DNA from 3 places in the Rhodococcus sp. MT28 genome. Region 2 is predicted to be linked to each of the others. Evidence: riboswitches for the same ligand, from Rfam matches in the RefSeq annotation. Region 2 holds a riboswitch; each other region holds the start of a gene.

Region 1 (10,624 bases), on a different contig from region 2:
GGATACGTCGGCTACGGCGAGGCCGGACAGCTCACGGAACAGGTGCGTCGTAACCCGTACTCGGTGATCCTGCTCGACGAGATCGAGAAGGCACACCCGGACGTGTTCAACACCTTGCTCCAGGTGCTCGACGACGGCCGTCTGACCGACGGTCAGGGTCGGACGGTGGACTTCAAGAACACCGTCGTGATCATGACCAGCAACCTCGGCTCGGACATCATCTCGAGCAAGTCCGGTGGACTCGGCTTCACCACGGGTGACGCAGAGTCGGCGGAGAAGCCACTGCGCGACCGCGTGATGGCCAGGTTGCGCGAATCGATGCGGCCGGAGTTCCTCAACCGTATCGACGAGATCGTGATCTTCCGCAAGCTCGACACCGAGCAACTGCACCGGATTACTGATCTGCTGCTCGACGACAGCCGGAAGCGGCTGCAGTCCAAGGGCATCGAGATCGAGTTCACTGCCGACGCGGTGGACTGGATCGCCGAGCACGGGCATCAACCCGAGTTCGGGGCTCGCCCGTTGCGTCGTTCGATTCAGCGTGTGGTCGACGACAAGATCGCCGACATGCTGCTCGACGATCTCCTCGAAGAGGGCGGCAGTATCACCGTCGCGGTTGACGAGGGTGAGTTGGTGTTCAGCTAGGGGACAGCCCCCTGTGAGCGGTTAGGGAGTCCCAGGACTCCCTAACCGCTCACAGGCGCGTAGCGCCCAAAATCTCCGCCGCCAGGGCATCGTTATGCCGGAAGAACCCTGCATTGGTACGGGGACGAGGGAAAGCCGCCGACCAGTTGTGGCCTGCAACCCACGGCCCTGCGGCGAAGCGGCGAGGATGAGCAGTGTTGTCCTGAAGAAGAATTCGTGACGTGCCGTCGACCGCGAGCTTCGCCGAACTGTCGGCGGTGGCACGTAGTTCGACTGCCTCGCCCCGACGGTGAAGCGTCCGCAGGAGCAAGTCACCGCTCGCGCTGATGGACGCAACCGGCAAGCGTGCTTCGACGAGGGTGTTCGCGGCCACGATGTCGGTGTGCGACGCACTGCGCGCGACAAAGATCCCAGCCCCCGTTGCCGGGTCGATCTCGGTGGAGAACACCGAATCCGGCCCGAGGAACTGGACGATGCCCGCCTCGTTGAGGGCGATCAACTGTTCCAGTCGCTCGGGTGGCGGACCACTGGCGATGAAGCTGAAGAACGAATGAAGCCAACCCTCGACGTCCTTGGCGACGGATTCGGCCGGGATTCTGCCGCGCCGCAACAATTCTCCGACGGTCATGTACGTCGACAGCAGCGCTGAGAAGACAGCCGCGTCGGCGCTGAAATACGGGTCCGACCTCCGCGCGACATCTGCCGAGATGTATTCGGTGATCCGGGATTGGACCTCGGCAAGCCCGTCGTAGCGCTCACCGCCGAGTGGGCGGTTCAGCCGCTCGAGATCGATACGGTCTTCCGGCTTCGGGACTGCGTTCTCGACCAGTTCATGCAATCGAGGCGATCCCCAGGCCAGCGAGGCGAATTCGGCGTCGAACTCCTCCCAGGTGCCCACTGTCCGATCCGGGTGAGATGCGAACAGCTCGTGATAGTGGGCGCCTGCCAGTTCTTTCGACGCCAAGGGCCAGATGTCGTTTCGGAAATCCAACGGTCCGTCGCCGGGAACGAGATCAGCGGTGAAGAACCGCGGTAGCGGTGGCCGTGCGTCAGCGATCGAGTACGAAATCTTGGAGTGATACGGCACTCCGCGACGAGATCCGGCATACAACAGGGGTTCCCGACCCGAGGGAGCGTAAGTGAGGATGCCGTCTTCACCGCGTTCGAAGATGCCGCCACGGCTCTCGGCGAGGAGAACCATCCAGTCGACGAAAGCCAGCCCGAGTCCGGCGATCAGAACCGGTTCGCCTTCGGGAATGACATCGGCGTCGAGGTCGGCAGTGTAGCCCGGACCCACATACGTCAACCCGTGATCGGACGCGAAGCTGGTCAGCGCGGTTTCACGTGGGGCAGGCAACGCATCGGGGTGCCCTTGTGCGAGAAGGACGGTCGTCGCGTCGATGACAGCTCCGTCGTCCAGATGAACCGTCTGTGTCTCGCCGACGTTCACGATGTCGACCACGGATCGTCGATGAACTCGAACGTCGACGTGCGCTGGCGCGGAGTCGACTGCAGTCTCGAACACCCAGTTCAGGTATCGGCTCTGCAGTGACCTCGATGCAAACGACGACGGGGTGATCGTCGGAACTTCTGCTGCGATTTCTGGGAATTCGGCAAGCTCAGCCGAGCGCTCGGCGACCCATTCCGCGAGGGTCGGACCCGGCAGCACCGGGCCGATCACGGCGGTGGTCTCGTCGGTGAACATCGTGACGTCCGCTGTTGTCGAATTCATCCACAGAAGCGGCGCCTGGCTGCCTCGCCAAATACGGCCGGCGCCTGCCGGATACGGGTCGACAACGTGAATGTCGATCGGTGTGGGATCGGCGTTCACCGATTCGTGAGCGAGGATCCGCTCGAGTACGCCGGTCCCGCGGGGTCCACCACCCACGATCACGATGACAGCTGCTGTCCCCACTGAGGTACGGGGTCGATCGCCTGGCACGAGTCCTCCATCGGACCTGGCAGAAAGCACCCGCACCTCAGCAGAGGGGGTTGCTGCGACGTCACGGAGCCAGGACTCTCGATCGCTCTGGATGGTTAGTCCAGCTTATCTTCGGAGAATCGTGAGGCAAGGAATTCCGGACATCAGATCAGCGTGAATCAAACAGTTGTCAATCACTATCTTTCGGTTTGCGTTGCAGGCAGGATCCGAGCGTGAACATCCCCGAAGCCGATTCGTGATCCGCCGGCGCCGGGAGCGGTGGCTGAGATGGCGATGGTGTCGCCGTCTTCGAGAAAGGTACGGGTCTCGGAGCCCACAGCTACGGGTTCCTTGCCGCCCCACGTCAGCTCGATGAAGGCGCCGCGCTGATCTTTGTCCGGTCCGGAAATGGTTCCGGACGCGAAGAGATCGCCGGTACTCGCTGCTGCGCCGTTGATGGTGGTGTGCGCGAGCATCTGCGCAGGCGACCAGTACATCTGGGCGTAGGGCGGCCGGGAGACGACGTGACCGTTCCATTCGACGGCCAGGTCGATGTCCAGCCCCCACTTCTCTTCACCACGCAGATAGGAAAGCGGTTCGGGATCCTGCACCGGAGTGTCGATTCGGGCTGCTTCGAGAGCGAGCAAGGGTACGACCCACGGTGAGATGGAGGTCGCGAAACTCTTCCCCAGGTTCGGACCGAGGGGCACGTACTCCCACGCCTGGATGTCTCGGGCAGACCAGTCGTTCACGACGACGGCGCCGAAGACGTACTCGGCAAATTCGTCCGGGGTGATGGAATCGCCCATCTTCGAGGGAGTTCCGACGATGAACCCCATCTCGGCTTCGATGTCGAGGCGCCGGGACGGTCCGAAGTCCGGGCTTTCCTGATCGGGTGCCTTCCGCTGTCCGCAGGGACGAACGATGTCGGTGCCGGAGACGACGACGGTGCTCGAGCGCCCGTGGTATCCGACGGGAAGATGCTTCCAGTTCGGCATCAAGGGGGCTGCGTCCGGGCGGAACAACCGCCCGAGGTTGGTTGCGTGATTCTCCGAGGCGTAGAAGTCGACGTAATCGGCCACTGCGATCGGCAAATGCATTGTCACCGAATCAACGGAAAACACTGCATTCGAGTCTATTTCGCTAGTCACGAGCTCCGTGATCCGGTTTCGCACCGATACCCACTGATCTCGTCCCTGAGCCATGAACGCGTTCAGAGTCGGTTCGGAGAAGACGGAATCACCTAGTGTCGCTGCGAGATCGACCACCGATTCGGCGACGCGCACACCGACACGCGGTAACCCTCCCGCGGGGGAGAAGACCCCGTACGGCAGATTGTCGAGACCGAACAGTGAGTCGGCGGGAATGTCGATGGTCGTGACAGTCATACGAGAGTTCCTTCGGTTTTGTCGGAGCGGACGATCAACCCGAGGCCTTCCAGCTCGGTCAGAGGGTCCGAGATGCTGCAGGTACCGAACGAGAGGAATCGGCGACGCACCTCGCCGGCCTCGTCCTCGGTGAGGTCGGCCAGGGCTTGCGCGATCGATTTTCCATCGCGCTGAGACAGTGCAGCAACAATTTCCGAACGATCGGCGCCCCGCCTCGCCGCGTCGACGGCCACCATGATGTTGAGGAAGCCGTGTTGCTCGAAGCCTGTTTCCGGATCGGTGTTGCGCACACCGTGGTGCAGTCCCGCAGTCGCCTTGAACGGGATATTCGCTCGGACAACGGATATCACCGCATCGGCGAGCTCTTCCTCGTTCGGGTACGCCTCGGCGACAATCCCGCCGGTGCGAAACTTTGCGGAATGCCCGGCAGTTTCGAGAGCTGTGAGATAGCCCGCGCGCCGATCACCTCGAGGCACCTCGACAAAAATGTCGACGTCGGGATGAGCGGCATGGACACGAGAGAGTTCCTCGAAGGCCGCATCGGCGTGCAACCCGTCAGGAATTCCCACCTCGACGGCGGCGACGTGAACACCAGGGATGACGAGCGCGTTCGAGAGTGCGGCCGCCGTATCGGATGGGCCGGCCGGCACGGTCAGGCTCAGCGTCACCGGGCTGTCCGCTGAAACGTACGCAGCCAGTTCGCCCAGTCGCGGCGCGGGAAAAACGAAAGGCCCGACCAGTGCGTCGTAATCCGCCTGCAGGTAGGCGACGTGGGCCGGAATTGCCTCGGCGAGAGGAGCATTGCCGGGTGGGAAGAGTGCTGCGTCGTCGCACAGGCCACGCAGGAGTGGGGAGATGATCGTCATTGCCGAGGCCCCCGCCCTGCCCAACTCCAGGCGTACGCTTCGTCCTCGCAGGCCAGGGCTCCCTCACCCAATTCGAGGGGCCGGAACGTATCGACCATCACGGCGAGCTCGTCGAAGAACTCGGCGCCGATGCTCCGCTCGTAGGCGCCGGGTTGTGGTCCGTGGGCGTGGCCGCCGGGATGAATCGATATCGAACCCTGTCCGATGCCGGAACCCTTGCGCGCCTCGTAGTCACCGCCGCAGTAGAACATGATCTCGTCCGAGTCGACGTTCGAGTGGTAGTACGGCACCGGGATCGACAGGGGGTGGTAGTCGACCTTGCGCGGAACGAAGTTGCAGATCACGAAGTTGTTCCCCTCGAACGCCTGGTGCGCCGGCGGCGGTTGGTGAACACGGCCCGTGATCGGCTCGTAGTCGGAGATGTTGAAGGTGTACGGGTACAGGCAGCCGTCCCAGCCGACGACATCGAAAGGGTGCGTGGGATAAACCATTCGGGTGCCGACGATGCCCGCCGACGTTCGGTGCTTGACCAGTACCTCGACGTCGGTTCCTTCGGCGATCATGGGCGCGATCGGTCCGTGCAGGTCTCGTTCACAGAACGGTGCGTTCTCGAGCAGCTGGCCGAAGCGGGAAAGATAGCGCTTGGGCGGGACGATGTGACTGTTCGCCTCGATGGCGTAGGCACGAAGTGGCTTGTCACCCTTGGGGATCCATCGATGCGTTGTGGACATCGGGATCAGGACGTAGTCACCCTCACTGGCCTCGAGTGCACCGAAGACGGTCTCGACGGTCGCCTCGCCAGATTCGATGTAGACCATCTCGTCGCCGATTGCGTTGCGATACAGGGGAGATGGCGCTGCCGCAACGACGTAGGACAATCGCACGTCGGCATTTCCGAGGATGAGACGACGGCCGGTTACCACGTCGGTCTCGTTCCAGGTGCTTTCGGGAAACAGCGTGTGGAGTTTCAGATGGCGAGGTTTGAGGGGATGGTTGGGGGTTGTGCTCTGATCGCGCAGTTCCCAGACCGTTGCGTCGACGATGGCCGACGGGATCTCGCGGTGGTACAGCAACGAAGAATCCGAGGAGAAACCTTCCTCTCCCATCAGTTCTTCGTAGTAGAGGTTGCCGGACTCGTCACGGTGTTTGGTGTGACGCTTCGGTGGGATGTTGCCGAGTTGTCGATAGAACGCCATGACGGGACTCCTTCTGTGCTGTTCTGCCTGGCTCACCTCCACCAGATAGTAAACACATTAACTAAAATGATGTGATGAGCGCAACCCTCCAAGGGGGTTGGGGTCTATGTCAGTTACGTCCGCGTACGTCGAACTGGCTGCGGTTGGTGATCAGTTTGTCCAGGAGCATGACAAGAATTCGCTGTTCGGCCTCGCTCAGGACGCTTACCCAGGCGTGTTCGCGTTCGTTCTGCTCGCGAAAGGCTTCGACCATGGCTTCTCGGCCCTTGTCGGTCAGGTACAGCTGGACGGAACGGCCGTCGTTCTCGGTGGGCCGACGATCGATCAATCCGTCTGCCAGCAGCGACTTGGACAGATTGGAGACCGCTGCCCTACTCATGCCGGTGAGCTCGGCGGCAGCCTTCGGCTCGATCGGACCGGCCAGCCAGGTGACGAACAACAGCCTGAAGGAGGACCATGACCAGCCGCGAGGGCGGTGGATCGACGACTCGAGATCGTAGGTGACCACGTTGGAAGCCCGATTGAGTGTCAGTAGTACCTCGGTGGCCAGCTGGTCGCGAAAGCCGTGTTCGGTGGCCAGTCGCTTGTTGGCCAGTTCGATGAACGACCAGAAGTTCAGCACGCCGACGGTTGGCTGGTCATCGGTTGTCCGGTCAGTCATGGACTAACCCTAGCGCGATCTGCAGTTGATTAATCCGTGTATTAGATATCGGGGTTACGATGAAACTTCGCAACCCGGCACTGCGGTCAGGATTCTGAACTATCGTGACGCGCGTGACTGCGCGCAGCGACGAGTTTCCCTTGGACGTCGACCTCATGTCGGTGGGGCAACTCGAGCGGAGAGGACGACTGACCGCGGCGGTGGTCGAGATGCTGGCCGAGATGCCGTCGGATCGAATCCAGATGAAAGACGTCTCGGAGCGTTCAGGCGTCGCACTCGGAACGCTGTATCGCTACTTTCCGACCAAACAGCAACTTCTGGCTGCGGCGATGACGGCGTGGAGCGGTCTCGAATCGGTCCGTCGTCCTGAGAAGTTGCGGGCAGACGGTGGCGAGAACAACGCGTACGAGCGGGTTCTGGCACTTCATCGCCGCGAGATGAAGGCATTCGAGCGTAGGCCCTACTTCGCTCGGTTGGAGATCGAACTCCATTCGTCCTCGGATCAGTTCGTGATCGAGTCGTTGGATCTGCGCGCAGCGGCACATCGGAGAATGCTGTTCGAGTTGATGGACGGCGTCCCGGCCGAGACGGCGAGGGTTGCGGCCGTGGCAATAGGCGGCACGATGTTGACGGCCCTTGCGCTGTGGACCAGTGGCCGGATCGGATTCGCAGAGGCCCAGCGGAACGTCGAAGACGTCATCGGACTGATAATTCGCTGAACGGTTGCAACCTAGAATTCAGTTCTTGTTTCTGCTGTCATGAACGCGAATTATCGCTTCGGCTTCGTGAAAACGAAGACGCAGGACGAGACCTTACCTAGAATTCACTTACAAATATGTCGGGTGTCCGATCCAGGGATCGACGTATCCGTGAACTGTGAAAGTGAGTCGCAATGAAGCGCTCGTACCGAGTCCGCGCTCGAATCTGGATGGTTGTCCTGGCGTCGGCGACGCTGGTGGTGACGGGGTGCGCCGGTAGCAGCCAGGGTACGACCACGGATGCATCGGACGTGACGGTCGGAGTTGTCGGTGACCAGAACAACGGGGGAGAGCCGCGATCGGGTGGCACCGTGTCGTTTGCCACCTACAACGGGATCAGCAGTCTCGATCCGGCTGACCGTCAGGACGGCGGCGCTACCGGTGGTAGCGAAATGGCAGCCATCTACGACCTTCTCATGCGCTTCGATACGGCGGCGGGCGAATACGTCCCCCACTTGGCGCAGTCCTTGTCGGCCAACGGCGACAACACGGTGTGGACACTGAAATTGCGCGACGGCGTCACCTTCAGCGACGGCACTCCGATGGACAGTGCGGCAGTCCTGTGGAGCATCGATCACTATCTGCAGAAGAAGGGAACTCACGCGCTGGTATGGAAGACCGCTGTGCGCGAGACGAATTCACCGGATCCGAGTACGGTCGTCTTTGCATTGGCGCAGCCGTGGGACGAGTTCCCGATCATGTTCACCACCGGTCCCGGCATGATCGTCGCGCCCTCGTCGATGGCTACCGGCACGTTCACCCCGATCGGGGCAGGCCCGTTCACCGTCGAGAAGTTCGCCTCCCAGGATGAATTGGTGCTCGCTGCTCGTCCGACGTACTGGGACGGGGCGCCGTACCTCGAGAAGTTGCGCTTTCCCGCAATCGTCAACGAGAAGAGCAAACTGGAAGGATTGCACACCGACGGAATCCAGGTTGCCTATCTGAAGTCTCCCGACTTCATTCACGAGGCTTTCGAAGCCGGTGATCCCGGATTTGTGTACTCGGCCAGCATGGCCGGAGTTCTGGCAATCAATCAGCGCGACGATCGGGCAGCGAAGGACGAGCGCGTGCGTAAGGCGATTGTCGCTGCGGTGGACCCGAATACGTTCAACGAGCGAGTTCAGGGCGGCTTCGGCGAACCCGGCACCGACATGTTCGCGTCGTGGTCGCAGTGGCACGGATCGGTGGCCGGGAACGGCTTCGACCCCGAGGCGGCCAAGAAGTATCTCGCCGAGGCGAAGGCGGACGGTTACGACGGAAAACTGACGTACGTCGGGATGAACGATCCGGCGACGCAGCGCAGCGCACTGACGTTTCAGTCGCTCTTGCAGGCAGTGGGTTTCACGGTCGACATCACCTACGCAACCAGCATCAACGATCTGATTTCCATGCTGTACGCAAAGCATGACTACGACGTGTCCTACTTCGCGTTCAACGTGCTGGAAGAGTCACCGTTCGTGCGTATGTACGGCAACCTGTTCAGCGAATCGCCGTCGAACATCCTCGGTTACAAGAACGCTCGGATGGACGAGTTGCTCGGCAAGCTGCAAACAGCGTCTGGCGAGGATGAGCGGCGAGCCGTCATCGACGATATTCAAACCGTGGTCAACGAGACGGCGCCGATGGCCGTGGTCAACTCCGGCAAGGTTTTCATCCCGTGGCGCGAGAACGTGCACGGAGTGATGCCGAGTGCGGACGGGATTCTGCTCTTCGGCAACACGTGGTTGAGCTGACCCCCGTGCGCCTTTTTGGTAGTGCCCACTACCAAAAAGGCGCACAGGGGCTTTGTCCCTATAGCTCCGCTCGTACCAACTTCGCGGCTTCGACGAGGTTACGCAGTGACGCCTCGACCTCGACGGAACCGCGGGTCTTCAAACCGCAGTCCGGGTTGACCCACAACCGCTCGACAGGAACAGCTTTGAGTGCCTCACGCAGGGATTCGGCAATCTCGTCGACGCTCGGCACCCGCGGCGAGTGGATGTCGTAGACACCCGGCCCGACGCCGAGGTCGAACCCGACCGAACTGAGATCGTCGAGGACCTCCATGTGTGAGCGCGCCGCCTCGATGGACGTGACGTCCGCGTCGAGGCCGGCGATGGCGCCGATCACCGCTCCGAACTCGGAGTAGCACAGGTGCGTGTGGATCGCGGTGGAATCCGCGACGCCCGAGGTAGCCAACCGGAAGGCGCCGACCGACCAGTCCAGGTAGGCGCGCTGATCCTCGGCACGCAGTGGGAGTAGTTCTCGTAGAGCGGGTTCGTCAACCTGGATGATTCCGATTCCGGCGGCCTGCAGGTCGACGGTCTCGTCTCGAATGGCCAGTGCGACTTGATTTGCCGAGTCGGCGAGGGGTTGGTCGTCGCGGACGAACGACCAGGCCAGAATGGTGACGGGTCCGGTGAGCATGCCCTTGACCGGCTTGTCGGTCAGGGACTGCGCGTACGTGATCCAGTCGACGGTCATCTGCTTCGGGCGGGAGACGTCGCCGTACAGAATCGGCGGACGCACGCAGCGGGTGCCGTACGACTGGACCCAACCGTTGGCGGTGGCGAAGAATCCGTCCAACTGCTCCGCGAAGTACTGGACCATGTCGTTGCGTTCCGGCTCACCGTGAACAAGAACGTCCAGGTCCAGCTTTTCCTGGAGCGCAACAACTTCGGCAATTTCGGCGCGCATACGGTTGACGTACTCGGCTTCGTCGATCTCGCCCTTGCGCAGTGCTGCGCGAGCGATGCGGATCTTCGAGGTTTGCGGGTACGAACCGATGGTCGTCGTGGGCAGCGGCGGCAGAGAAAGCAGTTCGTCCTGGGCAGCGCGACGTTCGGCGGCGGGCGCGCGACCGGTCGCCGAGTTCAGCACGGCGGCCAGGCGTCCCCGAACACTCGCATCATTGAGTCTGCGATCGTCCTTGCGGGTCGACGCGGCCGCTCGTGCCAGAGCGAACTCGTCCTCCACCGACTCTCGGCCCTGTGTGAGAGCGGTTGCGAGAGTTACTACTTCCTTGACCTTCTCGGTGCCGAACGCGAGCCACGAGCGCAGGGCCTTGTCGACATCGGCTTCTGCGTCGAGAGTGTACGGAACGTGCAGCAGGGAGCACGATGTGGAGACGGCAAGAGTATCCACGCTGCCCAACAGAGCACCCAACGTGCTCAGTGCCGAATCCAGATCCGACCGCCAGATGTTTCGTCC
Region 2 (10,624 bases):
CTTGATCCTCGACGGCTGGGTTCCACCACCGGTCGTAGTGCACGACATGACTTGCGCGCGTGAGGTTGAGGCCGAAGCCGGCGGCGCGCAAGCTCAGAATCAGAACCGGTGGTGAATCCGTCTCGTTCTGGAACGCGTCGACCATCGCGTCTCGTTTGTCGGTGTTCAGGCCGCCGTGGAGGAAAGGCACGGCGCCGATTCCCAGTTCGGCTCCCAGGTGTCGCGAGAGCATCTCGCCCATCGTCCGGTACTGCGTGAATATCAGCGCGCGATCGCCGTCGTCGACGATCTCGGCGATCATTTCCGTTGCGCGGTCGAGCTTTCCGGATCTTCCGTAGAGGTCGTCCGTATCGCCGGTGACCTGCGCCGGGTGATTGCATACCTGCTTGAGAGTGGTCAGAAGCGCAAGGATGTTGCCACGCCGGGCGATTCCCGTGCCCAATCCGGAGTCGAACGCATCGGCAACTGCCGACCGGTAGATGCGCGCCTGTTCCGACGTCAGAGTGCACGAGACCGTGGAGAACTGTTTGGGCGGAAGATCCTTGGCCACTATGTCTTTGGTTCTGCGCAGAATGAAAGGATCGATCACCGCGGCAAGTCTGGTCGCCGCGGTGGCCGATCGACCGGATTCGATCGGGACGGCAAAGCGTTGACGAAACCGTGCGCGAGTTCCGAGGACGTCGGGGTTGGCGACGCGAAAGAGTGACCACAATTCTTCGAGGCGGTTCTCCACCGGCGTGCCGGTCATCGCTACCTTGACGTCCGCCGACAACTGCATTGCTGCTTTCGCGGCGAGGGAAGCGGGGTTCTTGATCTGTTGCGCCTCGTCGAAGACCACTGAACTCCAATGGGCCGGGGCCAATTGGGCTGCGTCGGAACGCAAGACGCTGTAGCTGGTCAGAACCGTAGTGCCGGCGGGGATACGAGTGGGAAGTGCACGGGCGGCCCCGTGATGAACGTGCAGTGGCAGATGCGGAGCGAATCGCTCGATCTCGCGGCGCCAGTTTCCTATCACCGAGGTGGGACACACAACCAGATGCGGACCGTCGCCGGCGCGGATCGCGATCATCGAAATCGCTTGCAGTGTCTTACCCAAACCCATCTCGTCGGCCAAGATCCCACCACCCGAACCCGACAGAGCCGTCAGCCAGGCAACTCCCTGCATTTGATACGGGCGAAGAGTCGCCTGAATCTTTGCTCGGCGAAGGCTGTCCACGGCTGTACGCGCATCCGTGAACAACCGCACCGTGGACTCGGCGCTTCGGATCTTCGTGTCGTCGCGCTCGATAGCGGCATGCGCTGCGGTCGGAATGTCATGTGCGCCGGTGTCGATGACGCGCTTCCACGCGAGCAGCGACGATCCGAGGTCGCCGCGACCAGCATCGAGGTTGTGGAACGCGTCGATCGCGGTGGTGAGGTCGAGCAGTTGCGCTCCGACGTCGGTTGCTGTGATCGACTCGTCGACCGGGATCGCAAGCCTGCACACGCCCGGCGACCCGGTCGGCATCCCCAGTGCCGACAGCCGCGCTGCCGGGTCTGCGTCACCCCAGAACGCGAAGGACATGTGCTCGGGAATGTACGTAGCCTGCAGGCGCGTCGAGCATGGCTGATTCACGTTCGCCGATGCTAGCCGCGCCGGCTCACGTTCGCCAATGAGAATGTCGGGAAAACCCGCAGATCAGCTGTGGTTTTCCCGACATTGACGAATCCTGAAAACGTGGCTCTGTGCCGAATCAGCGAGCCGTACGTGCGAACTCCATCGTTCGGCGAAGCAGTCCGGCGACGGCGTCCGCCTCCGTCAGGAAGCCGTCGTGGCCGTCCTTGGACTTGAGAATCTCGAGGCCGCTGCACGTGGAAATTCCGTCGGCGATCTCCTCCTGCAAGCGAAGGGGATACAGCCGATCCGAGTCGACGCCGCCCACCACGACCGGTGCCGTGATCGATGCCAACGCCGCCGCAACACCGCCGCGTCCACGACCGATGTCGTGCCGGTTCATGGCCTCGGTCAGGAGGACGTACGTGCTCGGGTCGAAGCGGTCGACCAGCTTGTCTGCCTGATGTTCCAGGTAACTCTGTACGGCGTATCGTCCACCGTTCCAAGGATTTTCGTCGTTCTGAGCGGAGTTCTCGAAGCGCGCGTCCAGTTCGGACTCGGTGCGGTACGTCAGGTGCGCGATGCGACGGGCGATGCCGAGTCCGGTGCGAGGTGCCCGCCCTGTTCCGTGGTAGTCACCGCCCTGCCAATCCGGATCGGAGACGATGGCAGCGATCTGCGTCGTCTGGGTGCCGATCTGATCTGCAGTGGCCCGTGAACCGGTTGCGAGAACCAACGCGGAGCGAATGCCGTCCGGGTAGGTAACTGCCCATTCGAGGGTGCGCATGCCCCCCATGGATCCGCCGACTACCGAGGCCAACTGGTCGATCCCGAGGAGATCGACGAGCTTCTTCTCCGCCGCGATCTGATCCCGGATGGAGATCTCCGGGAACCTGCTGCCCCACGGCTTGCCGTCGTCGGCCGGCGAACTGGGACCGGTCGTGCCGCGACAACCACCGAGGACATTGGTTGCGATGACGCACCATTCGCCGGTGTCGATCGGTTCGCCGGGGCCGACCATCCCGTTCCACCAGCCGGGGGAGGGCTGATTCGCGGAGATCGGTCCGGTGACGTGTGAGTCTCCGGTCAGTGCGTGCTCGACGAGTACGACGTTGTCGCGGTTCGGGGAAAGCTCACCCCACCGCTGAACGGCGAGCGAAACCGATGGGAGCACCGCGCCGCTCTCGAGTTCCAAGGCACCGATGTCGACGAACCCCACCTGGCCGTCGGGTGGGGGCAGGAGGTCGATCCTGGGCTCCAATTCGTTCACGGTCACGAGTTTGCCACCGCTGCCAGGCCGACGGTGAGATCGGCGAGGATGTCGTCGATTCCTTCGATGCCGACCGCGAGGCGGACGAGCCCGGGTGTGACACCGGAGGCGAGCTGCTCTTCGGGGGTGAGCTGCGAGTGTGTCGTCGACGCGGGGTGGATGACGAGTGAGCGAACGTCACCGATGTTGGCGACGTGGCTGTGCAGCGTCAGGGCGTTGACGAATGTCTTGCCCGCATCGATACCGCCGGGCAGCTCGAAGGTGACGATGGCGCCGGTTCCCTTGGGCGTCAGCTGCTTTCCACGTTCGAACCATGGCGAGGAGGGAAGTCCCGCGTAGGAAACGGAGGCCACCTCGACGTGACCGTCGAGGAATTCGGCGACCTTCTGTGCATTGGATACGTGGCGCTCGATGCGCAGGCTCAAGGTTTCGATACCCTGCGCGATGAGGAACGCGTTGAACGGCGCCACGGCGGAACCGAGATCGCGCAGCAGTTGGACGCGGGCCTTGAGTGCGAACGCCGGCGCGCCGAGGTCCGCGAAGGTGACGCCGTGGTAGCTGGGATCAGGCGTCGTGAAGTTCGTGTGGCGACCCTGCGTCCAGTCGAAAGTGCCACCGTCGACGATGACGCCGGCGATCGCGGTGCCGTGTCCACCAAGGTATTTGGTGGCGGAGTGAACGACGATGTCGGCGCCGTGTTCGAGTGGGCGAAGCAGGTACGGCGTCGCGACTGTGTTGTCCACGATCAACGGAAGACCGTTCTCGTGGGCCAGTGACGAGATACCGGGTAGGTCGAGGATGTGGTTCTTCGGATTGGCGATCGTTTCGCCGTAGAACGCCTTCGTGTTCGGGCGAATGGCTTCGCGCCACTGCTCGAGATTGTCGGGATCCTCGACGAACGTGACTTCGATGCCCAGCTTACGAAGGGTGTAATGCAGGAGGTTGTACGTGCCGCCGTACAGGTACGGGCTGGAGACGATGTGGTCGCCGGCCTCGGCGATGTTGAGGATCGCGATGGTCTCGGCGGCCTGACCCGAGGAGAGGAGGAGTGCGGCGACTCCGCCTTCGAGGGCAGCGATGCGCTGCTCGACGGCGTCTTGTGTGGGATTCATGATCCGCGTGTAGATGTTGCCCGGCTCGGCGAGGCCGAACAGTGCAGCAGCGTGATCGGTGCTGTCGAAGACGTAGCTGGTGGTCTGGTAGATCGGCAGAGCGCGCGCATTTGTGGCGGTGTCCGCTGTTTGTCCGGCGTGCACCTGCTTGGTCTCGAACGACCAGTTGGCGGTCGGATCCGAAGTTGCTGCGGCGTCGGCTGTGTTGTCGGTCATGATCTGTTCACTCCAGTGGTCTGACGGATAGATGTCGGACGGGGGCGAATGATCGCCGCCCCGTGCTGGGGTCTATCTACAAGTGCGACACATACTGAAATACCTCCGTGGGGCTCGGCCCGGTCTGGGGTCCGTCCCTGTCGGACCCGCGCTTGTCACCCGAATTGCGGTGGAACTGCGCGAGCAGATCCACGTCGGGAAACCTGGTCATCACCCGGGGCACCCCACCGCGGTTGGAGGGTTGCCGTCCAGCGAGCCGGGGCTTGACGCTGGCACTCATGACCAAGTCGGATTCTACCGGGAAGTGAGCGCAGTCCTGACACGGGGCGAAATGTGAGCCGCAACCGCACGCGAGGCAGGGCGACGCAGCCCACTAGCAGGCAAAAGTTACTCGCGAGTAGAGACCGATGAGTGGACCTGCCGGTTGCGGCCTCACGGGTTAGCAGTACGCTTGTCTTGTTTGGGACTCATCTCCCGAGATCAGTCCACACCGTCTAGGTTTGATAATCGAACCGTTCGCGGACCCACTCACAAAGTGTGACCGCAACCGTGTAACCAGGGAAACTTCCTAGGAGGACGCGAAGCACCCATGTCCAAAATCAAGGTTGAGGGCACCGTCGTCGAACTCGACGGCGATGAGATGACGCGCATTATCTGGCAGTTCATCAAAGACAAGTTGATCCATCCGTATCTCGATGTGAACCTCGAGTACTACGACCTCGGTATCGAGTACCGCGACGAGACCGACGACCAGGTCACCATCGACGCAGCGCACGCGATCCAGAAGCACGGCGTCGGCGTCAAATGCGCCACGATCACGCCGGACGAGGCACGTGTCGAGGAATTCGGTCTCAAGAAGATGTGGCGTTCCCCGAACGGAACGATCCGCAACATTCTCGGCGGCACGATCTTCCGCGCACCGATCATCATCTCCAACGTTCCGCGACTCGTTCCGGGCTGGACCAAGCCGATCATCATCGGCCGTCACGCATTCGGCGACCAGTACCGCGCCACAGACTTCAAGGTCCCCGGCCCCGGCAAGGTGATGATCACCTACACGCCTGAGGACGGCAGCGCACCGATCGAGCACGAACTGGTCAACTTCCCCGAAGAGGGCGGCGTCGTCCAGGGGCAGTACAACTTCACCACGTCCATCCGTGACTTCGCTCGCGCGTCGCTCACCTACGGACTGCAGCAGAACTACCCGGTGTACCTGTCCACCAAGAACACCATTCTCAAGGCGTACGACGGTGCCTTCAAGGACATCTTCCAGCACGTCTACGAGACCGAGTTCAAGGCTGAGTTCGATGCTGCAGGTCTGACCTACGAGCACCGCCTCATCGACGACATGGTCGCTTCCGCACTCAAGTGGGAGGGCGGATACGTCTGGGCATGCAAGAACTACGACGGCGACGTCCAGTCCGACACCGTGGCCCAGGGCTTCGGTTCGCTCGGCCTCATGACGTCGGTTCTGCTGACACCGGACGGAAAGACCTGTGAGGCAGAGGCTGCTCACGGCACCGTGACGCGTCACTACCGTCAGCACCAGCAGGGCAAGCCCACCTCGACCAACCCGATCGCGTCCATCTTCGCGTGGACCCGCGGGCTCGAGCATCGTGGCAAGCTCGACAGCGCCCCTGAGGTCATCGGCTTCGCGCAGGCGCTCGAAGACGTTGTCATCAAGACCGTCGAAAGCGGCCAGATGACCAAGGACCTCTCGATGCTGGTCGGCGGCGATCAGGGCTACCTGACCACCGAGGAGTTCCTCGGCGCGCTCGACGTGAACCTGCAGAAGGCCATGGCCGCGAAGTAGATTCACCGCTTCACCTGTCAAATGGGACGTCTGGGAAACCGGGCGTCCCATTTGTGTTCGCGGTCTCAAGTGAGTGAACTCACCCGCTCTCACTTGGAAGTTCAACCAGGTGTGAGACCACAATTGATCAGTGACTTCGTCTACCCTCTCCCTTTCTGACACCTCGACACCCGGGGTTCGTTCCGCCAGAGGTCCGGCGATGCTCGCTCTTGCCCTCGGCGGTTTCGGTATCGGCACCACCGAGTTCGTCGCCATGGGATTGCTCCCGGAAATGGCAACCGGGCTCGGTGTCTCGGAACCCATCGCGGGCCACGTGATCTCGGCATACGCGCTCGGGGTTGTCGTCGGTGCTCCACTGATCGCTGCACTCACCGCACGGGTTCCGCGCCGCACCCTGTTGATCGCACTCATGGTCGCGTTCACCGTCGGCAATGCCGCTTCGGTTTTCGCGCCCTCGTACACGACGCTGATGATGGCCCGCTTCGTCGCCGGATTGCCGCACGGCGCCTACTTCGGAGTCGCCGCACTGGTCGCAGCTCACCTGGCCGAACCGGGAAAACGCGCGAAGGCCGTCGCGATGGTGATGATGGGTCTTTCCGTGGCCAACGTGATCGGTGTGCCGGTCGCGGCCTGGATCGGCCAGGCACTCGGCTGGCGCAGCGCCTTTGCCTTGGTTGCGGTGATCGGAGTGGCAACGGTTGCTTCGCTGTTCGTCTGGATTCCGCGGTTGGACGGTATGCCGGTGACGAATCCGATCACCGAACTCGGGGCACTGGGCCGCGTTCAGGTGTGGATGACCTTGATCGTGGGCATGGTCGGATTCGGCGGGATGTTTGCCGTCTACACCTACATCAGTACGACTCTCACCGACGTGTCCGGGCTTGGCGCTTCGTTCATTCCCCTCGCACTCATGCTGTACGGACTGGGCATGGTGGCCGGCAACTTCGTCGGTGGATACCTCGCGGATCGCGCACTGATGAAGGGCTTGTTCCTGTCGATGGGATCCCTCGTTGTGATCCTCGCGGTCTTCGTGATGGCCGTGCGCAATCCGTACACGGCACTGATCTTCGTCTTCCTCATCGGGCTCGCCGGGTCGTCGATGGTGCCTGGCCTCCAGACACGGTTGATGGATGTCGCCGAGGATGCTCAGACCTTGGCCGCGTCTCTCAATCACGCCGCACTCAACATCGCCAACGCCTTCGGAGCGTGGATCGGCGGCGTCGTCATCGCAGCCGGTTACGGGTACACCGCGCCGGCAGCGGTGGGGTCGTTGCTGGCCGTCGCGGGTCTCGTCGTGCTGGCGGTAGCGGTGATTCTGCAGCGTAGGGCCGCGCGCTGACCTGGGCGCCCATCCGCGTCGGTGGAATCGGCTACGGTGCTTGCCGTGCCACAAACTGCTGACTCCCACATTCTTGCGCCCCACACCATCACGTCCGTGAACGTCAACGGCGTTCGAGCAGCTGCCCGCAAGGGCATGCTCGACTGGCTGGAGAAGACGTCGGCGGATTTCATCTGCCTTCAGGAAACGCGTGCGTCGGACGATCAGCTTCGCGAGACTCTCGAACCAGCGCTCGGCAACGGATGGTTCCTCGTCTCCGCCGAGCCGTCCGCGAAGGGACGCAACGGAGTCGCGGTGCTCTCACGCACGGAACCTGACGCGGTGCGGATCGGTCACGGGGACGACGAGTTTCTCGACGCCGGTCGATACATCGAAGCCGACTTCGCCGATCTGACCGTCGCGAGCCTGTACCTGCCCTCCGGTGAGGCGCTCACGCCGAAGCAGGAGGAGAAGGAGCGGTTCATGGCGTCCTTCGCAGTTCACCTCGCTACCACCGCTGCGGCGGCCGAGGCTGCCGATCGTCACGTGGTGGTCAGCGGCGATTGGAACATCGCGCACACCGAACTCGACCTCAAGAACTGGAAGACCAACAAGAAGTCTTCGGGATTCCTCCCCGAGGAGCGCGCCTGGATGGATCTGCTGTTCGCCGAAGATTCCGCGTGGGTGGACGTCTTCCGCGCCCTCCATCCGGGTGTCGACGGCCCGTACTCGTGGTGGTCGTACCGCGGAAAGGCATTCGACAACGATTCGGGTTGGCGTATCGATTACCAGGTTGCCACTCGCGGATACGCCGAGCGGGCCAAGGTCGCGCTCGTGGAACGCGCTGAGTCCTACGACCTCCGTTGGTCGGATCATGCGCCTGTCACCGTCTCGTACCGATAGAGACGCGTATGTCTGAAGGTCTGAAAATGCCGAGCGCAAAGACGCGCAACGCCATCATCACCGTCGTGGTGGCGGTGGTTGCGCTCGTACTGGCGGTCACCCTTTCTTCACGTGACTCCGACAGTTCGGCGTCGTCGGGTACGAAGTCCTCGAGCGTTCAGTCCTCGAGTGTTCAAGCCAAGCCTGGCGCCACCACCAAGGCTGCGCCGTCGAGTTCCGCGCCCTCGAATTCCGCTGCCAAGCCAACGCAGCAGACAAGCACCGATGCGCCGGCGCGAGTGCTCGCCACGCTGGTCGAGATCGACGCCGGGAGGTGGCCGGATTCCGCCAATGCGCCGGGCACCAAGGGCGGCATCACCTTCCGCAACAGCGAAGGCCGCCTACCCGCTGTCGGTGCCGGTGGCGGACGTGTCGTCTATCAGGAATGGGACGTGAACCCGAAGAAGAACGGCCAAGGACGCGACGCCGAGCGAATCGTCACCGGCAACGACGGTTCGGCGTGGTACACCCTCGATCACTACGACACGTTTGTGAGGATTCGCTGATGTCCGACTCGTCTACGGTCAGCGTGGCGCAGTGGCTGGATCCGTCTTCGGATGTGGCTTCAGTGGCCCTGCAGAGCGACCCGGCCGTTGCAGATGATCTTGCACGTCAACTCCGTGCCGAGAATTTTGTCGTTCGGGTGGTTCGCGGCGAGAACATGCGAACAACGGCGCAGGTCTTCGACGAGTTCGCGGCAGCCTTCCAGTTTCCGTCCCACTTCGGACGAAACAAAGACGCTTTCGACGATGTCATGCGCGATCTCGACGACGTCCTCGGACTCGGCGCCGGATATGTAGTTGTGGTCCGAGGCGCGGGTTCTCTACTGTCCGAGCAACAGGATCAGTTGGAGTGGTTCTGCGAAACGATGGACTTCTACGCCGAAGAATGGGAACCCGTCGTTTTCCGGACCGTCTACCAGTTCGGTGCGGAGGACCTCACCGCCCACGGTGAAGACCTCGTCGAACTCGACTACCCGGGCACCACGCCACTGCACTGATTTCCACTCGTGAAAAGATCGGAACCATGTCGACCCCTGCAGAACAGAAGCCCACCGCAAAGCCTCGCGTGCTTTCCGGAATCCAGCCGACGTCGGATTCTTTCCACCTCGGCAACTACCTGGGTGCGCTGCAGCAGTGGGTTCCGTTGCAGGACGATTTCGACGCTTTCTACTTCATTCCGGATCTTCACGCCATCACGGTGACGCAGGACCCGAAGGAATTGCGTCGTCGCACCAAGGTTGCGGTCGCTCAGCTCCTTGCGGTGGGGATCGATCCGGATCGGGCGACGCTGTTCGTGCAGAGTCAGGTTCCCGAGCACGCACAGTTGGCGTGGGTCCTGAACTGCATCACCGGTTTCGGTGAAGCCAGTCGTATGACGCAGTTCAAGGACAAGTCCGCCAAGCAAGGCAGCGACAACGCCAGTGTCGGCTTGTTCACGTATCCGGTTCTGATGGCCGCGGACATCCTTCTGTACCGCCCGCAGCGAGTCCCCGTGGGTGAGGATCAGCGTCAGCACCTCGAACTCGCACGCGATCTGGCCGGCCGGTTCAACACCCGCTACGGCAAGGCGTTCGTCGTTCCCGAGCCGCAGATCATCAAGGGCACGGCAAAGATCTACGACCTGCAGGATCCAACCGCGAAGATGAGCAAGTCCGCCGCCAGTGCGGCCGGACTGATCAATCTGCTCGACGATCCGAAGGTGTCGGCAAAGAAGATCAAGTCGGCCGTCACCGACAACGAGCGCGAGATTCGTTTCGACCCGCAGGCCAAGCCGGGCGTCAGCAACCTGCTCACCATTCAGTCGGCTCTCTCGGGAGTACCGATCGAGACTCTGGTGGCCGGTTACGAGGGCAAGGGGTACGGCGACCTCAAGACCGATACCGCTGACGTGCTGACCGAGTTCGTCACCCCACTCAAGGCGAAGGTCGACGGTTACCTTGCCGACGAGGCAGAGCTGGATCGCATCATCGCGGCCGGAGCGCACCGCGCCCGTGAGGTGTCTTCACGCACTCTCGCCGCCGTCTATGACAAGGTCGGATTCCTGGCACCGAAGGGCTGACTTACGCGAATTCGGACTCACGACGCCTGACCGAACATGAGGGGGACGGCAATGGCTGACACGGACGACGACGCACCGAGCTTTCTCGAGAAGCAACGGGCAGCGCGACCCTGGCTCGATCATCTGGTTCGCGCGGCCGGACGGTTTCAAGAGCAAAAAGGCGACTATTACGCTGCTGGTATCACGTACTTCAGCGTTCTCGCGTTGATTCCGATCATGATGGTCGCGTTTGCAGTGGCCGGTTTCGTATTGGCCGGGCATCCCGAGTACCTGGAGTCGATTCAGGAGCAGATCACCA
Region 3 (10,624 bases), on a different contig from region 2:
CCACCGCCGACGCCCTCGGCAAAACTGATCAACAGGTTCGGCTGTGCATCAAGCGGTTGGTCACCGAGGGGAAGTTCACTCAGGAAGGTCGCGGGCGGCAGGCCACGCTACGAGCAACGCCGAAAGCCCTGCGCGAGATGGAACCCGACGTCGAATTCGTTCGGCTGGCCTATCGACAAGACCGCGACACTGTGACGCCGTGGGACGGGTATTGGCACCTGGCCGGATTCGCAATTCCGGAGTCGTCACGGAAAGCGCGAGATGCGCTGCGCACCAGGGTCGTTTATCTCGGCGGCGCGCTCGTCCAGGGCGGTCTGTACGTCTCGCCGCACGCCTGGGAACCGTATATTCGCGATGCGGCCGCCGAACTCGACGTCGAACAGCACCTGTCTTCTCTCACCACTCGAGATCTGAAAGTGGGCACTCTCGAAGACCCCGTGAAGATTGCCGCGCAGTTGTGGCCACTGGACCAGATCGCTGACGGATACGAACGGCTACTCGACGTAGCGACCGCACGCCTGCACAAACTGCAGAACAGTCCGGGTACCGATGCTGTCACGATGACCATCGAACTCGCGGCGGAATTCACGCGAGCCATGGAACCGGATCCGCTGTTGCCGCCGGAACTACTGCCCACCAACTGGATCGGCACGAGGGCTCGGTCGATCACTGCGCAGTGCTGGACGCTTCTGGCACAGGTGGACGGTGCCGACGAATTACCGTCGCTGTTCCACCTGTACGCAGATGCAATCGGTGACGATCAGGATGCAAGCGTGCGCTGACGGGGCGGCAGTCCGAAACGCCCGAGAACCTCGTCGACTGCGGTGGACGGTGTGACAAGTCCGCGATCCTGAAGCCACGGAATGGTGCTGTCCACCAGATGCTCGAGCGTTCGAGGCAATGCGAGAGGCAGCAACGTAACGCCGTCGGCGACCTCCGCAGCTCGGATATCGGCGATCAAACTGCCGAGACCGGAAGGCGTTCCGACGTAATGAAGCGAAACGGGAACCCGCGGCGAGGTCAACGCGCTGTCCAACTGCGCAAGCTCCTTACGAGCGGAGCGAGCCTCCGGCGCGATCAGAATCTCGAGATCGACCAGCACTGCGACGCTGTCGGGATCGCGTCCTTCTTCGGCGACGGCAGCGCGTATACGTGCGCGTTCGAGCTGTGCCTCACGCAGATCCGCAGCGCGAATCCGAACCACATTGGTAGGGAATGAAGCCAAATCGAGAGCCTTTTCACCCTCGGTGAGGTCCACCCAGTAGTCGCCGCCGATGATGGGCAGGTTGCCGGGTGCGCCCTCAGCGGCCGGATGGTGACCGAATCCGGTCAACTCGACCGCTACGTGCAGAGAATGCGAAGCGAGTGAAGACATGTGAGACCTCCGAAAATCAGAAAAGTATGGGATGAGCGAGACGAATCGTCAGCTCGAACACATTCCTGAAGAGGTGCGGCACAGATCGACATGGCGACGGCACCACTGACCGAGAGTGATGCTCACTCTCGAAGGGGTGGCGGGAAAATCCGCTGGTGCCATGGCTGCCATGCTAGTTGTCCGTTCGAGTTTTCGGGGACCGAGCTCAGCTCAGACGCACTCGGCTGCGCCGGCATTGTCGTCTGCGGCTCCGAGGAAGGGGCGGGTCTCGGGCACAGGGTTCCACGCACCTGCCGTCTTCGCGTACTTCCAATCACGCTGATTCGAAACCAGGATGTTCACGGCGTCGACCAACCGCGTCACGTCGTCCGAGCTGCTACCGAGGCCGAGGCTGGCGCGAACTGCACCGCCGGAGAGGCCGAGGCGCGCGAGTACCGGATGTGCGCAGAAGCGACCGTCGCGAACTCCGATGCCGTGCTCGGCGGAGAGGAATGCGGCGATCTCGCCCGCTTCGAATCCGTCAACGGTGAAGGTGACGATTCCGACGGCGTCAGGAGCGTCGTTCCACAGTCGCACGAGTGAGACGCCCTCGATGGCGGACAAGCCGTCAGTGAGCTGGGCGGTGAGCGCCTTCTCATGCTCGGCGATCACGTCGAAGTCCAGGGCGTGCAGGGTTTCGCAGGCGGTCGCGATGGCAGCCGCACCGAGCACGTTGGGGGAACCCGCCTCGTGGCGTGCGGGCGCGCAAGCCCACTCGGTGGACGCGATGGTCACCTCACGCACGGCGCCGCCGCCGGCGAGGTACGGCTGAGCTTCGTCGAGCCAGTCACGGCGGCCGACGAGAACGCCGGCGCCGAAGGGCGCGTACAGCTTGTGGCCCGAGAACGCTACGTAGTCGACGCCGCATTCCTGCAGGTCGATGCGACGGTGGGGAGCCAACTGAGCAGCGTCGACGAGGATACGTGCGCCGCAACGGTGAGCGATGTCAGCCAAACGTGCAATCGGCAGGATCTCACCGGTCACGTTGGAGGCCCCGGTGATTGCGAGCAGCGCGGCAGGCTTGGTGCACAGTTCACCGATCAGACGCTCGATCGTTTCTTCGATGGTGTCTGCGGCGGTGACGATACGAGCGTCGTTCCACGGCAACAGGTTTGCGTGATGCTCGACGTCGAGGACGACGGTGCTGCCGGGGACGCACTGCGCAAGCAGGTTCAGCGAATCGGTGGTGTTCCGGGTGAAGACGACAACCTGATCGTCGGCACAGTTCACGAAACGAGCAACGGATTCACGAGCGTTCTCGTAGGTGAGCGTGGAGATCCGGGACGCGTAGCCGGCACCGCGGTGGACGCTGGCGTATGTCGGCAGCAACTCGGCGATACGGTCGGTGACCTGGGCCAATGCCGGCGCACTCGCGGCGTAGTCGAAGTTGGCGTAGGAGCATTCGCCACCCTGAACCAATGGAACCTGCAGGTCGGCACCCGAAACCTTGGCAATCGCGGTGGTGCAGCAGGTGTCGGCACTCAATACAGCAGTCATCGAAGACAATCCTCACGTTCAAGGACTCGTTCGTCGGGAGATGGCCCCGGAAGAGTCCGCGCTTGCCGCATTCGTTTTCGAACGCAGCCGGGTCGTCACCCGGAGCACCCCACCGCGGAGGAGGGTTGCCGACCAGCAAGCCGGGGCTGAACACTGGTACTCGTGACCTGGCAACGAGGATGGCAGGAACCTCCCGTGCTTGTCAAGACGAAGCCGCGAAGATCTCCGTCAGGGCGCGATGGTCCGGCAAGCAAGGTGGAGCGCGAGTCTCGTTTCCGGATCTGCGAGATCCACCGAGAGAAGGCGCTGAATTCTATCGATCCGACTCGATACGGTGTTGCGGTGCAACCCCATTCGGGTTGCGGTGTGAGCCAGAGACGATTCTTCGTCGAGGTACGTCGACAGAGTCTCGAGCAACTCTCCATTGGAATCGCGTAGCGGTGCGAGCAATGCTGCGGCCGCAGGCTGGAAGGTGTCGGTTCGCGTCCACGCCAGCAGCAACTGCGCCAGCCCGAGGCGGTCCACGTGCAGGAATCGACCTGTTTGAGATCGGGAACCGGCGAGCCGAGCGGCATCCCCGGCCTCCGACAGGGACGAACCGATTCCGGCCGGGCCGTCGTGTGCGCGTCCCACACCTACCCAGGTCTCCATCGTGGGTTCCAACCTGGCCTGAGCTGCACGGATGCACTCGGCGATCCTGGTGATCGCCTCCGGTCGCGGCTCACCTGGCAGAGTCGTCCACGCCGCCCAGCCGTCAGCCTGTTCCACGACATTGGCGTCGATTCCCTCGGCGGCGAGAGCATCTGCAACCTCGCTGCGTCTTGCCACCAGGTCGACCTCACCGACCGCCAGGACTTTGATGCCGATGTGCCATCCGTCCAGCATCCAACCCGCGTCGAGTGCGCGCCGGAGCAGTCCGGGTGTGGCGTCTGCTGACGTGTCGATCAGTTCACCGAGCAACGCGCTACGCCGGCGCGCTTCACGCTCGTCGACCATGCGCGCAACGGCCAGTCGGTGCCCGGCAGCCAACGAGGCCACGTCGAGAACCACTGAGAGAGAAGCCTCTTCGACGCTTTGACGCACCGGGAGCAGCACCGCCAGCCAGGGCTCTCGGGCTGCGCCGGACATCACCGGGCACGCAATCAGGACCGCGCCGGAGTCCAATTCGACCGTGGTGGGCGCCCCGCGACCCGACAACATACCGGCAGCTGCTCGATCAGCGTCTGACAACAGGTCGGCGCCGGTCATCGGACGTCCGGACGTGTCCAGGAGAAAGAATGAACGCTGAAAGGTGTTCAGTAGCACCGACAGAAGATTCTCGACGCTTCCTCCGGCTCGTTGGCCCGCGTGTGTCGCCCGCAGTACTGCGTCGGCCATCACCGCCCGCGAATTCGAGAGAAGATCACGAAGATCCACGCTGAACTGCCACGGGTCGGATACTCCGAGCACCACCAGTCCGAGCCGATCGGCAAGCAACGAGAGATTCGCATCCTCCGCCGCAGCGCTGTGCACAGCGACCACCTGGCAGCCGGTCGCCGCTGTGCGCCGAAGGAGAGCGTCGAATCTCCACTCCCCGATGTCGATTCGATCGAGAATCACCAGAACTGATCCTGAACTCGCCGCACCCGACACGGCCTCGGCCGACTGTGCCGATTCCCCGGTGAGTGCTCCCACTGTCGTCACGACGGGATCACCCTCCCCGGCAAGTCGATACAGCCCGACAAAGGCCGGGTTGTTCAGCAACGCCGAAACACTCGCGCTCATCGCGCCTCCATCAGCACTGCGTCGTGGTCGATCCCGAATGCCCGCGGGCCGACAACTTTCAATCTGCCCACTTTTTCCGCCCACCACTGTGGACCGGGAAGAACCAACACGGCCACATCGTGCCCCTGGTGCACGGATTCACACGAGACGAAGGCGCCGGTCCGCACGTCGAGCAACGTCACGATGTCCGGGCACGTTGCAATCATCTCGCCGTCCAACGCGACGGTCAGGAACTCACTCTCGAATTCGACTCGTATCACCGCAGAATCGTGTTCGAGAATCACGCTGCCCCGACGATCGCCGGTGTCCGGACGACTACGACGGACCGCACGCACCCGGCCAGTCCCCATTACCAGGGCCCCGGAGCTTTCCGCGATCTCCTGCCAACTGCCCAGTGCCCCGATGTGCTGACCCAGTTCGTGTGCTCGGGAGAGAGTTCCCGGAATGCACGCCTCCTGCACCGTCCGCGCATCGATCGACGCGATCGCCAGAGCGCCCCAACCGCTGGTTCTCCCGATCAACGACCGCACTGCTACCTCGGCGCCGAGCACATCCACTCCGTCGACGACGGTAATGAGGCCGCCGGGCTGGGCGAGTGTGACCGGGCACAATTCCAACCCGGCTGCGGCGAGAGAGAAGTGATCGAGCCGCGGCATCGCTCGACCCAGCAGGTCCGCGTCGACCACGGGAATTCCCAACGCCAACGCCGCCGCAATGCCGGAGAGAGCGTTGAGTCCACCGCCTTCGAAAGTCATCACCGCGGTCGGACGCTTCCCGGTCCAGCGCGTCAAAGCTGCTGCAGTATCTGCGAACTCACGCCCGGAGGGCAATTGCTCCTCCAAAGCCAGGGCCGATCCGACGATTCCCACCGGCATCACCAATGCCTCCTCCGGCAACTGGTCCGGCGCGATGACCTCCACCGAAGTAGACGTCATCAGTGGACGCAGCAATTCCACGAACAAGCGTGGATCGCCGCCCCCGCCGCAGCCCAGGACCACCGCCCCCGCTGCGATCGCGTCGAGGTCGGCCTCCCGGACCGCGTGCAGCCTGCTCACGGCTCGCTATTCTGCCAGTACAGGTTGCTCGAGTGTCTCCACCGGCAGGAACGGGCGATCGAGCCCGAAGCTAGCCGGGCCGAAGACCGCCAGTGCCTCCGGGGTTCTCATGATGGGTGGGGTCGCGATCCCGATGACCGCAACGCGCTGCCCGTACCGCAAGCCCTCGGTGGTGATGGGTTCGGCGGTATCGGCCTCGACGATGCAGATCAGGTCTGGCACGATCGCCACCATCACTCCGGATTGGACGGCGATCAGATTTTCGTTCTGGAACTGAACTTCCAGCTCTTCGTCTCCGACGCCGGCGATCCGCACCGAACCGCGAGCGAACCCCTCATCGGTTCGCCTGTCGACATCGATCACCTTGCCGTGAAAGAGAACTCGCCCGTATCCGTAGAGCGTGTCGGCGAGACTGTCGACAAGCGCCCGCACCGGGTCCACCCGCTGCTCACGTGAAAGTCTGATGGACCGGCCGATGGTCATGGCCAACGACAGAGTCCGTGGGATCGCCGTCCGCTTCACATCTGCACCCGTCATCGAGTACTGCGCGATGTGCGCCATCCCACCGAACCTCGACGTCACCCCGCGGGCGAGGCCCTCCAATCTGCTGTTGTCACTTCCGGTGTCGAAGATCGCCACCTCGTCGTGCTCGTTCGCCATGGCGAGCGGACTCGCCGAAATCCCGTACACCGAGAAGGTTTCCATCTCGAGCTGAGGAAAGGCTCGTCCCATCCCGTCGGCGTCGACAACCGGCAGTCCGCGCCGCGCTGCCACCAGCAACGGAATCATCGAATTGATCCCGCCGCACTCCATCGGCATCGTGGCATCTGCAGTTCGCCCCGTGTGCTTCTCCAATGTGATCAGCGCCAGCTCGGGTTCGGTTCCGCGCGGCATCTTCTCGACCACGACGGTCGGTGCACCCATCTGCGCGACGGGGATCACCCACGCGTCGTCGTCGAGCTCCTCCGGATCCAGAATCGTGATTTCACCGGCCTCACCGAGCGCCTGCGTGACCAACATCTTGCCGACGAACGGATCTCCCCCGCCGCCGGTGCCCAACAAGGCTGCGCCCCTGGCGAGGTCGTCGAGATCCGCCGTTCGTAGTGTCCAACTCATCGTGAGCCCTCCTGACCGGTGGAGACCAAACCACTGTGAAGTGCCAAGTCACCGACTGCCTTCACTCGAATACGTGTTGCGTTGCCCGGCAGATACGGAATCGGGACCTCGTCGAACTCCACGATCTGCACCGACTCGGGCCGTGCGCCTGCGGCGACTGCCCGATCGATCGCCTCCTGGCGAGCATCGTCGGCAAAAACCTGCCGGTGCCCGTCCCGCACCGCTTCGACTCGATCTACCTCACCACTGACCTGCGCGATCGCAGCGCCGATCGCATTGGCAACATCGAAGCGCTCAGGACGAATCACCGTTCCCAGGCCCGGGAGTTCACGCTCCAGCAGTACCGATCCCCCGCCAACCGCCACAACGGGAAGTGGATCCGACGTGGTCCGCATCTGTTCCACGGCGTCGGCGACTCGGCGCGAGATCCGGTCGAGTGCCGTCGACACCAGGCCGCGGTCGAGGTGCGCCACCGCACTGCGATCTCCGACGTCGGCCAAGCCTGCCGCGACGGCTATGTCGGTGGCCGTCAACGTGTCACCGCCGAATACGAGTGCCCGTGAACCCAATTCGTATCCCACAGATTCGGGTCCGACTGTGAGTCCGTCTGCATCCACCAGCGAACCACCACCGATACCGATCGAGAAGACGTCCGGCATACGGAAATTGGTCCGTACCCCGGCGACCGTCACCTCCGTGGTGGCTTCTCGCGGGAAACCGTTGGTCAATACGCCCACGTCGGTAGTGGTACCTCCGATGTCGATCACCGCACAGCTGGCCAGACCGGACAGCACAGCGGCGCCTCGCATGGAGTTGGTCGGCCCCGAAGCGAAAGTCGCCACCGGATAACGCCTCGCGTACTCGATGTCCATCAAGGTTCCGTCGTTCTGGCTCAGGTACAGCGGCGCGACAATGCCGTGCTCGACCAAAGATCGGGCAAGACCGTCGACGATGTGATCGGCGAGCTCGCGCAGCGCAGCATTGATGATGGTCGCGTTCTCCCGCTGAAGTAGACCCACTCGACCGATCTCGTGCGAGAGCGAAATTGCGACGTCCGGGCCGAGTTCCTCACGCACGATCTCCGCGGCGGCCGCTTCGCATTCGAGATTGACCGGAGAGAACACCGAAGATATTGCGACCGAACGAGTACCGCTGCGAGCCATATCGGCGGCATGGCGGCGAATCTCGTCGGGGTCCAGCGACGAAATACGACGACCGTCGAACTCGTGCCCACCGTGAGCGAGGTAGCGCCTTCCTTGCACAGCGGAGACCAGGTCTCGCGGCCACCCCACCATCGGCGGAAGCGCCGCGGTCGCCGGAAGCCCCAATCGCAGAGCCGCTGTCGGTGCAAGTCCGCGTTGCTCGATGAGAGCGTTGAGAAAGTGCGTCGTGCCGATCATCACTGCTTGAACAGCGCTGGGAGAGAACGAGTACTGCTGCTGCAGCGCCGTCAGAGCTCCGCCGATTCCGCCGGTGATGTCCTTGCTGGTCGAGTGTTTGACATGCCCGATGACGGTGGTCCCGTCCATCAGGACCGCATCGGTGTTCGTACCACCGACGTCGATTCCGATTCGCATCGCGAACTCCCTTCTACAGTGTGTGCCGTGCTAGTGCGTGAGCGCAGATTTTCCCGAAGTCTCTTGCGGCGCTTCGGTGGCGGTGCGTCCGACTCCGCGAATCAGGCCGAGTCGACCCGCGACGACGTAGAGAACGAAGGCCGAGGCCACCGCGTTGATCGACGGCAGGCCGAAGGTGCTGTAATGACCGATCAGCGCCGAGACGATCCAGATCACCAGCGTGGCCGGTACCCAAGTGGGTGCCGAGTTCGGGAGGGTACCCGCAGCTCGACTCTCCTCCAGATCCTTGCGCCATGTCTTGACGATGAAGTATTCCGCCACCATGATCCCGGCGATCGGCGGGAATCCGACGCCCAACAGGATCAGGAAGTCGGTGAACGAGTTGAGGATTCCGGCAGCCGCGAGGACCGAACCGGTGATGCCGACCACAGCGGTGACGACGGCGCGATTGATCCGTCGACCGAACACGACGTCGATGAAGTTCACGACGCCGAGCCCCGAGCTGTACAGGTTCCAGTCGTTGATCTTGAAGGTGCCGAGAACGATGATCAGAACGCCGACCCAACCGACCGACGAGAGAATGATCGTGGCGATGTCGGAACTGCGAACGGCATGGGCAAGAAGAACACCGGTCAGCCCGATCACGTATTCGCCCAACGTTATTCCGACGAGCGTCTGCTTCACGACATCGCCTGCCGTGCGGTTGAAGCGCGTCATGTCAGGTGTGATCACTGCTCCGGCAATGAAACCGCCTGCGACGATGGTAGTTCCGGCGAGGAAGCTGAGCTCCGGCCCGGCTGGAGCAGATGTCATCAGATCTGACAGCGAGTGATTACGCAGTTCGGCGACGACGGCCCAACCGACCAGGATCAGGAACAGCGGAACGGTGATGTTGGCGATCAGTTGCATGGATCCGAACCCGCGAAGGACTATCGCGGTAATCAGGAGACCGAAGGCCAAAGCCCACGCCCACTGCGGCAGAAACGGCATGATTCCGTGCAAACCTGATGCAGAGACAGCAGATTGAATGCCGAACCAACCGATCAGGCTGACCCCGATCACCAAACCGATCACCGCGGAACCTGCGTGCCCGAATCCACACCAGCGTGCGACCACCGATGTGTTGAGCCCTTCACGAACCCCGATGATGCCGATGAAAATACAGACGACCTCGAGAATCACCGCCCCGACTGTCAATGCCCAGAAGGCATTCCAGAACGTCATACCGTAGCCGAGCGTCGCACCGAGCAAGAACTGTGCGAGTGCCGATACCTGACCGAATCGCTGTACTGCCACCGAGAACCACGAATATCGTGCTTCGTCGGGAACGCGGGTGAGCGCGTAGTCGTCACCGTCGGACACTTCACCGCCGGCGGCGGTCGCTGACGTGTTTTTCATGACGGACTCCTCGAATAGTTGGGAAGTGTTCTCGGAGAAGACGGTACGAATGTGGCAGGGGTCACGCCTATGGGCGAATTGGCGTTTCTTCGTGTTACGACAATGCATTTCGCACAGTCGTCATTTCACACAGTCGCCAAATGGCACGGGTCTAACGCAACGCGTATCCGCCGTCGGGGTACAGCGTGGAACCCGTTGTGTACGTGTTGGTGAAGAGATAGAACACCGCTTGTGCAATCTCGTCTTCGTTCCCGACGCGGCCGAGCACGTTGTTCTCGGCGCTCCAGGTGAACGCGGCCTCCCGAACCTCCGCCGGGCGCTGAGCCCACAGATGCCCGTCGATGGTTCCGGGAGCGACAGTGTTGACGCGGATCGGCGACAGTTCGACCGCCAGCCCCCGCCCGAGCCCCTCGATTGCCGCGTTGGCTGCAACGTATGCCGCGGCAGCTGCGGGTGGCCGCACACTGGCAGCGCCGGACATGAGGACCACCGATGCGGTGGGTGTCAGCTTGTCGAGCGCAGCGTGCACGACGCGGTACTGCCCCCAGAACTTGGAGGTGAACGGCGACGCCGCTTCCTCGACGCTCTGTTCACGGAACGAGCCGACCTGGTAATCGGCAGCCGTGGTGAAGAGAGCATCGACGCTGGGGATGTTGGTGAAGAACTCTTTCACCGAGTCGTCGTCGGAGGTGTCGACGGTGAACCAGTGCGCAGCCTCACCCAGCTGCGCGGCCGCTGCTTCGAGCTTGGATGCGGTTCGGCCACCGAGAACTACCTGCGCGCCGGCGTCGACGGCAAGCTGC

Evidence for each region. Region 2 has a riboswitch for S-adenosylmethionine ahead of AC1Q6C_RS20525 (bifunctional o-acetylhomoserine/o-acetylserine sulfhydrylase). Riboswitches for the same ligand answer to the same signal wherever they lie in the genome.
Region 1: another riboswitch for S-adenosylmethionine. It lies ahead of AC1Q6C_RS03315 (FAD/NAD(P)-binding protein); the one in region 2 lies ahead of AC1Q6C_RS20525 (bifunctional o-acetylhomoserine/o-acetylserine sulfhydrylase).
Region 3: another riboswitch for S-adenosylmethionine. It lies ahead of AC1Q6C_RS22630 (aminotransferase class V-fold PLP-dependent enzyme); the one in region 2 lies ahead of AC1Q6C_RS20525 (bifunctional o-acetylhomoserine/o-acetylserine sulfhydrylase).

What each region holds. Positions count from the first base shown of each region.
Region 1 covers NZ_JBXAFD010000001.1:687,277-697,900, reverse strand. Annotated here, with positions in the region: gene AC1Q6C_RS03320 (ATP-dependent Clp protease ATP-binding subunit) at 1-645, shown strand, start outside; gene AC1Q6C_RS03315 (FAD/NAD(P)-binding protein) at 695-2,587, opposite strand; SAM riboswitch class I at 2,592-2,685, opposite strand; gene fahA (fumarylacetoacetase) at 2,764-3,954, opposite strand; gene AC1Q6C_RS03305 (hypothetical protein) at 3,951-4,820, opposite strand; gene AC1Q6C_RS03300 (homogentisate 1,2-dioxygenase) at 4,817-6,016, opposite strand; gene AC1Q6C_RS03295 (MarR family winged helix-turn-helix transcriptional regulator) at 6,126-6,677, opposite strand; gene AC1Q6C_RS03290 (TetR/AcrR family transcriptional regulator) at 6,782-7,396, shown strand; gene AC1Q6C_RS03285 (ABC transporter substrate-binding protein) at 7,570-9,168, shown strand; gene metE (5-methyltetrahydropteroyltriglutamate--homocysteine S-methyltransferase) at 9,227-10,624, opposite strand, start outside.
Region 2 covers NZ_JBXAFD010000005.1:157,525-168,148, forward strand. Annotated here, with positions in the region: gene AC1Q6C_RS20515 (DEAD/DEAH box helicase) at 1-1,615, opposite strand, end outside; gene metX (homoserine O-acetyltransferase MetX) at 1,734-2,870, opposite strand; gene AC1Q6C_RS20525 (bifunctional o-acetylhomoserine/o-acetylserine sulfhydrylase) at 2,867-4,192, opposite strand; SAM riboswitch class IV at 4,336-4,476, opposite strand; gene AC1Q6C_RS20530 (NADP-dependent isocitrate dehydrogenase) at 4,782-6,005, shown strand; gene AC1Q6C_RS20535 (MFS transporter) at 6,205-7,344, shown strand; gene AC1Q6C_RS20540 (exodeoxyribonuclease III) at 7,381-8,226, shown strand; gene AC1Q6C_RS20545 (guanyl-specific ribonuclease) at 8,253-8,771, shown strand; gene AC1Q6C_RS20550 (barstar family protein) at 8,771-9,265, shown strand; gene trpS (tryptophan--tRNA ligase) at 9,292-10,326, shown strand; gene yhjD (inner membrane protein YhjD) at 10,378-10,624, shown strand, end outside.
Region 3 covers NZ_JBXAFD010000006.1:20,396-31,019, reverse strand. Annotated here, with positions in the region: gene AC1Q6C_RS22640 (DNA-binding transcriptional regulator) at 1-782, shown strand, start outside; gene AC1Q6C_RS22635 (LLM class oxidoreductase) at 761-1,375, opposite strand; gene AC1Q6C_RS22630 (aminotransferase class V-fold PLP-dependent enzyme) at 1,586-2,911, opposite strand; SAM riboswitch class IV at 2,965-3,079, opposite strand; gene AC1Q6C_RS22625 (PucR family transcriptional regulator) at 3,140-4,675, opposite strand; gene AC1Q6C_RS22620 (DUF917 domain-containing protein) at 4,672-5,730, opposite strand; gene AC1Q6C_RS22615 (S-methyl thiohydantoin desulfurase family protein) at 5,737-6,846, opposite strand; gene AC1Q6C_RS22610 (hydantoinase/oxoprolinase N-terminal domain-containing protein) at 6,843-8,423, opposite strand; gene AC1Q6C_RS22605 (purine-cytosine permease family protein) at 8,454-9,821, opposite strand; gene AC1Q6C_RS22600 (SDR family oxidoreductase) at 9,973-10,624, opposite strand, start outside.